Regions from separate parts of the Bacillus sp. 1A genome, predicted to be linked through region 1. Evidence: predicted binding sites of a transcription regulator. Region 1 holds the regulator's gene; each other region holds the start of a gene.
The links. The regulator CtsR, encoded in region 1, represses protease genes until heat stress. The targets are predictions, from matches to a motif close to ATGGTCAATAAAGGTCAAACA.
Positions count from the first base shown of each region.

Region 1 (3,286 bases):
ATTTTTTCTTGCTGTATGATTTGTTGAATGACACTTTTTAAATCTGCAATAATATCTTCTTCAGATTTTCCTAGCGTCATTTGATTTGACACTTGAAATATATTACCTAACGCTTCGCTACCTTCACCGTATATTCCTCTTACTACTAACCCTAATTTTTGAATTACTTGTATAATGCGGCTAATTCTTTTCGTTAAAACGAGTCCCGGTAAGTGAATCATTACGGAAGCCCTCAATCCTGTACCAACGTTAGTAGGGCAGCTCGTTATATATCCAAGTGATTCATCAAAAGCATATTCAACCTCTTCCTCTATCCAATTATCTATTTGATTGGCACTTTGAATGGCCTCTGATAACTGTAACCCCGAAAATAAGCACTGTATCCTAATGTGGTCTTCTTCATTAAGCATAACACTAATATGTTCGCTTTCTGATAATAGACATGCTCCATATTCTGTTCCTGCAAGGTTAGGACTAATTAAATGCTTTTCAACTAATACTCTCCTTTGAAGAGGCGTTAATTCATTCATTTTTAATAGTTCAAAATCTCCAAAAGGTTCTACCGTTTTATTTATAAATTCCTTTTTAAATAATTCATGAATCTGTCTAGCTTCTTCTTCGTTTTGCATAGTAGAGAATTGATATTTTTTAAAATTACGAGCCAAACGAATTCGACTACTTAAAACAATATCAGAATCAGGGCCATCCCCCTTCATCCATGGACTAATCGCTTCATTCATAATTTTGTCCAGTGACATAGAACTATTCCCCCTCTCTATGCTCACTAAGCTGATTTTCAAGACCTCGAATATTATCCCTTACTTCAGCAGCTTTCTCAAACTCCTCTTTCTGTACGTATTGTTTCAGAATGAGTTTTAGTTCATCTAATTCTTTCTTTAAGTGAAGATTTCCTTCTATACGTTCCGGAATTTTTCCACAATGATCTGTATGTCCACCGTGCAGACGTTTTAATAATGGCTTTAAATGTTCCTTAAATGTATCGTAACAAGAAGCACATCCAAACCGTCCCACCTTTGTAAATTGCTCATATGTCATCTTACAATCTGGACACCTTAATATACTTGTATTCGAAAGCCCGTTTTGTCCTTCTTCAAACATTGTTGATTCACCGTGTAATAACCCAGCAAATAAATCATGGAATGAAAAGTTAGACTGCGGTGATTGAAAGAAAGACGTATAGCCACTTTGTTCTGCACATTGCTCACAAAGATGAACTTCCGTCTTCTTTTCGTTGATTACTTTTGTATAATGTAAAGTTGCTGGTCTTATATTACAGTTTTGACAAGTCATCACTATCCCCACCTTTACAATAGGAACGATCTATCTGATAGTACTTTTCATACATTACTAGATTGTTCACTTTCCTTTACTTGTTTAAATAAAAGTGCGTGTTCTTTTTTCAAAACCTCTACAATATTTAACTGCCTTATCTCTTAGTTATTATTCTTTTACAAAAGCTATATTTATTTATATTTCAGTGTTCTTAACATTGCGCATAATATTCGAGCCCTAAGTTCATCTCGAGAAGGAACATCCATTGATAATACAGAACGATCCAGTACACTTAACATAAGTTTAGCTTCACGATTTGTTATGATTCCCTCTTCTATTAAACGTATAATCATACTCTCTGCATTCCCTTGCGCAACGCTATGATCAATCATATGAAGCATTTGATCGATCATGTCTATATCGTCATGCAGTTTGACTTTTATAATGCGAATGTAACCTCCTCCACCACGTTTACTTTCTACTACAAATCCTCTTTCTATCGTAAAACGGGTATTGATTACATAATTGATTTGAGATGGTACGCACTCGAATCGATCCGCAATCTCATTTCTTTTGATTTCAATCACATTATTATTACTTAAGTCAATAACTTGCTTTAGATATTGCTCAATGATATCAGATATATTTCTCATTTATCCGCCACCTTTATTGACTTTGACTATCTTTGACTTTAATTATATACGTATTAATAAAATTTGCAACTCTTTTGCTTATTCACTATCCTAGCCACATTCCCCTGTATTTAATCAAAATAATAATTATTTAAACACATTTTTTAATTACTATGGATTATAAAAGAAAACACGAAAAAACACGAGTCATTTGACTCGTGTTTTTAGTCATCTGCCGCTCAGAAGCGACTTTATTAATATAACATTTCGTTATATTTTCGTCAACAACTTTTTTCAATAAGTTGTTTTTCGTTTGTTTTGCTTGTTACCTTTCGTGGCAACGAATATAAATATACCAGTTTGATTATTAAAATGCAATAGTTTTTCTAATAAAATTTTTAACTTAGTAAAAAAGTATAAAAACAGCACATTTCTTCTATATAAATATAATTTCTCGCACCATCAAGAGCTACTATCCCTACGTAGCTCATAATCAAATAAAAAAAGCTTTGGAGAAATCTCCAAAGCTTAGTCTTGTTTATGACGCATAGCAGGGAATAATAATACATCACGAATAGATGGTGCATTCGTTAACAACATAACAAGACGATCAATACCAATTCCTAGACCACCTGTAGGAGGCATACCGTACTCAAGAGCTTCAATATAATCATCATCCATCATGTGAGCTTCATCATTACCTTGTTCGCGCTCTTTTAATTGCGCTTCAAAGCGTTCTTTTTGATCAATCGGATCATTTAGCTCAGTGAATGCATTTGCATGTTCACGTGCAACGATAAATAATTCGAAACGATCTGTGAATCGTGGATCTTCGTCATTCTTTTTCGCAAGTGGCGAAATTTCTACCGGATGACCGTAAATAAATGTTGGTTGGATTAATTTATCTTCTACTTTTCGTTCGAAGAATTCGTTTATAATATGACCAACTTCCATCGTATCCTTAATACCTACATTATGTTCTTTCGCAAGTTCACGCGCTTCTTCTACACTCATTGGATTCCAGAAATCTGCTCCTGAATGTTCCTTGATTGCATCTACCATATGAAGACGTGTCCATTCTGGTTCTAGATTAATTTCATAATCACCATATTGGATTGTTGTTGTACCTAGTACTTGCTTCGCAATATGAGCAACCATATTTTCTGTTAGTTTCATAATATCTTTATAATCAGCATACGCTTCATATAATTCAATCATTGTAAACTCTGGATTATGACGAGTTGATACACCCTCATTACGGAATACACGACCGATTTCATAAACTTTTTCTAATCCACCCACAATAAGGCGTTTTAAATGAAGTTCAATTGCGATACGCATGTATAATTCCATATCTAACG
Region 1 covers NZ_JBQYLZ010000001.1:510,226-513,511, forward strand. Annotated here, with positions in the region: gene ACUN0F_RS02810 (protein arginine kinase) at 1-758, opposite strand, end outside; gene ACUN0F_RS02815 (UvrB/UvrC motif-containing protein) at 763-1,311, opposite strand; gene ctsR (transcriptional regulator CtsR) at 1,485-1,946, opposite strand; gene lysS (lysine--tRNA ligase) at 2,454-3,286, opposite strand, start outside.

Region 2 (3,286 bases), 4.9 Mb from region 1:
AATCGACGCGATAATCCGGCGTCTAATAATAGTATGAGCGTTTGGCGAGAAACTATAAGCAGGGAATTTTTAGATTATAATCCAAGAACCTCTTCTAAATATAGCGCAATACCATCTTCTTCATTCGTTAATGTCGTATGATTTGCGAGTGATTTTAATTCAGGAATTGCATTACCCATTGCGATGCCATGACCAGCAAATTCAATCATTTCAAAGTCGTTATCTTCATCACCGAAAGCGATAATTCGCTCTTGTGGAATGTTGTAATGACTAGAAATTTTTTGTAATCCGACAGCTTTATTTAACCCGCTTTTTACGATTTCAATAATCGGCCAAGGTGCGCCCCATTTTCTATGGTCGATTACTTCAGCGTGCATATCAGTTAAATGTTGACGAATTGCACTGGAATGCTCGTCATGTGCGTCAATTAATAAGCAGGTTGGATGGTCGTTTAAAATATTTAATAAGTCTCCTGTAAAAATATTTGGAGAACCGAATTCGAAAATATGTTTTTTATCTTCATCAATTTCACGAACATACACATCGTCCATTACTTCAGCGTATATATTTTTCACACCAAAATCAAAGCAAGCTCGGACAATTTCTTGGGCTGTTGCTAGCTCAAGAGGAGAGTGATGTGTTCCCCACTTTAAATCAAGAGGATGATGTACGTAAGCGCCATTAAAGTTTACGATTGGTGTGTTAAGACCGAGTTCTTTATAGTAATCAAAACTAGCACGGAATGGACGTCCTGTTGAAATAACGACAATATGTCCTTGTTCCTTTGCTTTTGCAATTGTATGTTTTGTTCGAGTGGAAATTATTTTGTTGTCTGTTAATAAAGTGCCGTCTAAGTCTAATGCGATTAAATGCTGTTTATTCATAATTTCACCTCTTATAATAATTTTTTTGTTTCTATCTATATTTCCGTTTTTAATATGCAGAAATAAGAGGTTGAACTGGGTGAGAACACCAAAGATGGAAAGTTCACTATATATCCATCTTACGTCGCAAAGTGCTGTGGTGTCTACTATTTCTCGCTGGAAATTAAGAAAAGTCAACATCTTTTTAGAAAGTTCAAACAATGTTTCTTTCATTATGTACAAATTGTGAAAAGGGTTACATTGCTCGTGTGATGAGGCTTATAATGAACATGTAATCTTCTCGTATATGTTTGACTCTCCTTTGAAGCTGGCCTATAGTAGGTTGGTTTCTTTTTTTCTACAAATAGGAAAGAAATCCCTTCCTAAGCTTGTATCATTCATGTATATGTACAAGAACGGAATGTAGTACTTGTTTCCTAAACATGACAGAAAAGCTTTCTTTTAAAATGGATATACTAATGAGGCAAAGACGTCATGGAAGGAGAATGGAAATGGGACAAAATCGCAGGTTTCGTTCTGGACAAAAAGCGCCAAACGATGGCATTTACGTAGAAATTGGTGAAACAGGAAGTATGGTAAAAGATCCGCAAATGGTGAAATTAACTGCGGGTGAAAAGTTTCCAGATAACGCGAATCATAACCGTCAGTGGACATATAAAAGAAAACCGTAACAGGAGCCGCAATCATTATTGCGGCTTTTTTGTCGTTATGCATTGCGTATATTTTTCAGTTGTATAATGAATGTTCCCTTTTTCTTTTTCCAATAATAAGTTTGAAAATACATAAGCAAAATTATTGTATAAAAAAGTCAGTTGGCGTATAATCAAACCAAAGGTCAAAGAAAGTCAAACATTTGGAGGACTGTAAAGATGGACTTAAATCAAATGACAACAAAAACACAAGAGGCGATTATGAGTGCCCAATCTTTAGCGGTATCTCATCATCATCAAGAAGTAGATACTGTTCATCTCTTGTTTACATTATTAGAAGAGCAAGATGGGTTAGCAGTGCGTATTTTTCAAAAAATGAATGTCGATATAGAAGCGTTAAAGCAAGGCGTCGAAAGTTTAATTAAGAAAAAACCTTCTGTAACGGGAAGCGGTGCAGAAGTAGGAAAATTATATATAACAGGTGCTCTGCAACAACTACTTGTAAGAGCAGGAAAAGAAGCAGAGAAATTGCAAGATGACTACATTTCAGTTGAACATGTATTGCTTGCTTTTTCAGAAGAAAAAGGCGATATAAATCAATTACTTACAAGATTTCACATTACGAAAGATAACTTATTACAGTCTTTAATGAAAGTTCGGGGGAATCAAAGAGTGACTAGTCAAAATCCAGAAGCAACTTATGAAGCGTTAGAAAAATATGGTCGTGATTTAGTGGCGGAAGTGAGAGCAGGGAAAATTGATCCTGTTATCGGTCGCGATAGTGAAATCCGCCGCGTAATCCGCATTCTTTCACGTAAAACGAAAAACAACCCGGTTTTAATTGGTGAACCCGGTGTTGGTAAAACAGCAATCGTTGAAGGATTAGCACAGCGTATTGTGAAGAAGGACGTACCAGAAGGATTAAAAGATAGAACAATCTTCGCATTAGATATGAGTGCGCTTGTAGCTGGAGCGAAATTCCGTGGTGAGTTTGAAGAGCGTCTGCAAGCTGTATTAAATGAAATTAAAAAGAGTGAAGGTCGCATTTTATTATTCATTGATGAACTTCACACAATCGTCGGCGCTGGTAAAACAGAAGGTGCGATGGACGCAGGAAATATGTTAAAACCGATGCTTGCGCGTGGTGAACTGCATTGTATCGGGGCGACAACGTTAGATGAGTATCGTAAATATATTGAGAAAGATCCAGCGCTAGAAAGACGTTTCCAACAAGTATTAGCAGAAGAACCAACTGTTGAAGATACAATTTCCATTTTACGTGGTTTAAAAGAGCGCTTTGAAATTTATCATGGTGTAAATATTCATGACCGCGCGATTGTAGCAGCATCCGTTTTATCAGATCGATATATTTCGGATCGTTTCTTACCAGATAAAGCGATTGATCTTGTTGACGAAGCGTGCGCAACGATTCGAACAGAGATTGATTCTATGCCAACAGAATTAGATGAAGTAACGCGTCGTATTATGCAGCTGGAAATTGAAGAAGCGGCTCTTGGAAAAGAGAAGGACTTTGGTAGCCAAGAACGCCTGAAAACGTTGCAACTTGAATTGTCAGATTTAAAAGAAGTTGCAAGTGGTATGAGAGCGAAATGGGAAAAAGAAAAAGAAGATATTCACAAAGTTCGTGACTTACGTGAACATCTAGAGCGCTTGCGCCGTGAGTTAGAAGAAGCAGAAGGAAATTACGATTTAAATAAAGCAGCTGAACTTCGTCACGGGAAAATTCCAGCT
Region 2 covers NZ_JBQYLZ010000001.1:5,399,301-5,402,586, reverse strand. Annotated here, with positions in the region: gene ACUN0F_RS27670 (Cof-type HAD-IIB family hydrolase) at 75-884, opposite strand; gene ACUN0F_RS27665 (YjzC family protein) at 1,376-1,555, shown strand; gene clpB (ATP-dependent chaperone ClpB) at 1,754-3,286, shown strand, end outside.
Region 2: the regulator CtsR is predicted to act here: its motif matches at 1,716-1,736, upstream of clpB (ATP-dependent chaperone ClpB).

Region 3 (3,286 bases), 930 kb from region 1:
AGAAGCAGAAAAGATTACGGAGTTTTTAAATATTATAGGCGCTCATAATGCACTTTTAAGATTTGAAGACATTCGAATCGTTCGCGATATGCGTAATTCAGTAAATCGTTTAGTGAACTGCGAAACAGCCAATTTAAATAAAACAATTGGTGCAGCGCTAAGGCAGATTGAAAATATCCGTTATATTGATGAGACAGTTGGTCTTGATATATTACCAGATAAACTGCGAGAAATTGCACAATTACGAAGAGATTATCAAGATGTAACATTGAAAGAATTAGGCGAGATGGTATCCGGGGGGAAAATTAGTAAATCGGGTATTAATCATCGTTTGCGTAAAATCGATGAGATTGCAGAGAAATTACGCGCGGGGGAAGCGGTAGCAAAAAAATAAGAGGTTAAAGGGGAAATGGAGCTGTGTTTCAAAAACGAGTTAAGGTTTCATTAAAAAACGGTTTACAAGCACGTCCGGCTGCGTTGTTTGTACAAGAGGCCAATCGCTTTCATGCGGATATCTTCATCGAGAAAGATGGAAAGACAGTGAATGCAAAGAGCATAATGGGGATTATGAGCTTAGCAATTGGAACTGGTAGCGTGATAACAATTACGACAGAAGGTTCAGATGCAGAAGAAGCGTTAGAAGCATTAGCTGCATATATACAATAAGAAGCTATCGCGCATGTGCGATAGCTTTTTTGTTTTGTTGTTTGTTGGGGGGGCGGGTATGTAGGCGGTGCATGTTTGTCGAGGATTGTCGGTAAGTCGATAAGTTGTGTCGAATCGTCGATATATTAAAATAATCGCCGATATAATTGGAGTTACGGTCGATATATTTGAAAAATCGTTGATATATTTAGAAGGATACTAGCTGGGGTATGCACGTGCGGAGGTTTAATCATAAAAAAAGCGCCCTGTAAGAGGGCGCTTCCGCTTTTAGTTGTATCCAGCTCCAGCGGCTAGAATGGTCGGTGGCTTCGCTTCTTCCGACGAGGTAAAAAGGACCTCTTTGTCAGAAGCTCCATCCTCCTCCCATTTTGAACGAGCCGCTTCCGCTTTTAGTTGTATCCAGCTCCAGCGGCTAGAATCTTCGGTCGTTTCGCCCCTTCATTCGAGGCAAAAAGCGCCTCGGAATCAGGGGCTCCATCGCCCTGCGATTCTGAACGAGCCGCTTCCGCTTTTAAGTATTAACGATTTGTAAAGATCTTATCGATTAAGCCGTATTCTAGAGCTCTTTCAGCTGTCATGAAGTTGTCGCGGTCTGTGTCGCGTTGTAGTACTTCAAGTGGTTGACCTGTGCGGTCAGCAAGAATTTGGTTTAGTTTTTCACGTAAGAATAGGATACGTTTTGCAGCGATTTCGATTTCAGTCGCTTGACCTTGTGCTCCGCCAAGTGGTTGGTGAATCATTACTTCACTGTTTGGAAGTGCATAACGTTTTCCTTTTTCACCTGCTGCAAGTAAGAATGCACCCATAGATGCAGCCATACCGATACAGATTGTTGATACTTGTGGTTTAATAAATTGCATTGTATCGTAAATTGCCATACCTGCTGTGATAGAACCACCAGGGCTATTGATGTAGATATGAATATCTTTTTCTGGATCTTGAGATTCCAAGAATAAAAGCTGGGAAACGATTGAGTTAGCTACGTTGTCATCAATTGCACTACCAAGCATAATGATGCGGTCTTTTAATAGTCGAGAGTAAATATCGTAAGCGCGTTCTCCACGATTTGTTTGTTCAATTACTGTAGGAATTAAATTCATCTGTTATTTCCTCCTTCTAAAGCTTTCTTAGTCTTATAATACAATTATGGTCAATAAAGGTCAAACGAAACCACTTTAAATCAAAAAAATATGTAGTTGTACCATGAATTATTCGCTATGTTTTTGAAATTCCCTGCTTATGTATCTTCAACATCATAACCGAATTACATAAATTTAAACGTCATGAAATCTGTAGTAAAAAGAAAAGAACGCCTTTTTACTGAAGCGTTCTTGTGATAGCTATTCTTTTAAAAGATAGGTTACTTTATTTAAAATCTTTTCGATGTGTTTCGCGTTTTTACTATACATTTCGCTTGCTGATTTCGACTTTGTTTCTAGGGAAAATAGTTCAAGATCAGCATGACATTTTTTTAAAGATGCCAATAATAAAGGCTTGTTTTGAGGAGAAGGCATTTGTAGTTTGTCATTATAAATGTCGATAGTAAGTTGTCCGTATGAATCCACTTGACCGAGAAAGACATTTTCAATAACAACACCGAGCTTTTCTAGTTCAGAATGTAACCAAGCACGGTTATGTCCACTAGAGGATAGAGGTTCATCTAAGACATTGCCATCCATAATAACAGTTTGTGGTTCTTTTTCATTCGGTACTTTTAAGCCAACGTCTTTTGCTGTAAGTGGTTGGCGATCTTTCTTCAATAACACATTTAATTCTCCGCTCGGTTCTAGTACGGCAAATTCAACATCAGCTACGCTGAAAGCATTTTTTCCACGGAGTAGTTCCAGTAATTCGTCACTTGTATATTTTTCTTTCTTTAAGTTGTCTTCGAGTATTTTTCCGTCTTTTATTAATACGGTAGATTTTCCTTCAAAGAAGTCACGAGCTGTTTTGTTCTTTAAAGAGAGGATTCCTGTGAAAAAAGGTACCACAGCGAAAATGAGTATCGCAAAGACGCCGTGGAAAAATTTTGAATCGAGCCCTGTAGATACTTGGGCAGCGATGTCACCGATTGTCATTCCGGCTATGTATTCAAAAAAGGAGAGCTGAGAAATTTGTCTTTTCCCTAACCATTTCGTAATAGCGAATAAAATAATTAATATGAATACAGAGCGAAGAATGACAAGTGTCCATTCCGGCAGGTGAGACATAGTCATTTCCTCCAGTCTACTTAAAACCCTTTATATTGAGGTTCTTCACGTTCTAATAATGAAACTCTATTCTGTAAATCAGCGATGATGCTGTCCATTTCTAACATACATTCATGAAATACGCGTTTTGATTCTTCGTCTTGTGAATTTAATGAAAGGGAGCTTAAACTTGCTTGAGCCCCTCTTACACTGGCAAGGCAAGTTTTTACGCTAGCGATAACAGTCATGCAAACACCTCTTATCCTTTCGGTTTAAATAGTAATGCTCCAATGAAGCCGAAAATAATCGCTGCTGATACACCTGCGCTCGTTACTTTAAACATACCAGTAATTACGCCGACGATTCCATGTTTGGCAGCTTCTTCCATCGCTCCGTGAACGAGGGCGTTACCGAAGCTTGTAATTGGTACT
Region 3 covers NZ_JBQYLZ010000001.1:1,444,832-1,448,117, forward strand. Annotated here, with positions in the region: gene whiA (DNA-binding protein WhiA) at 1-394, shown strand, start outside; gene ACUN0F_RS07200 (HPr family phosphocarrier protein) at 418-666, shown strand; gene clpP (ATP-dependent Clp endopeptidase proteolytic subunit ClpP) at 1,185-1,766, opposite strand; gene ACUN0F_RS07210 (DUF421 domain-containing protein) at 2,007-2,876, opposite strand; gene ACUN0F_RS07215 (DUF1657 domain-containing protein) at 2,897-3,103, opposite strand; gene spoVAE (stage V sporulation protein AE) at 3,115-3,286, opposite strand, start outside.
Region 3: the regulator CtsR is predicted to act here: its motif matches at 1,813-1,833, upstream of clpP (ATP-dependent Clp endopeptidase proteolytic subunit ClpP).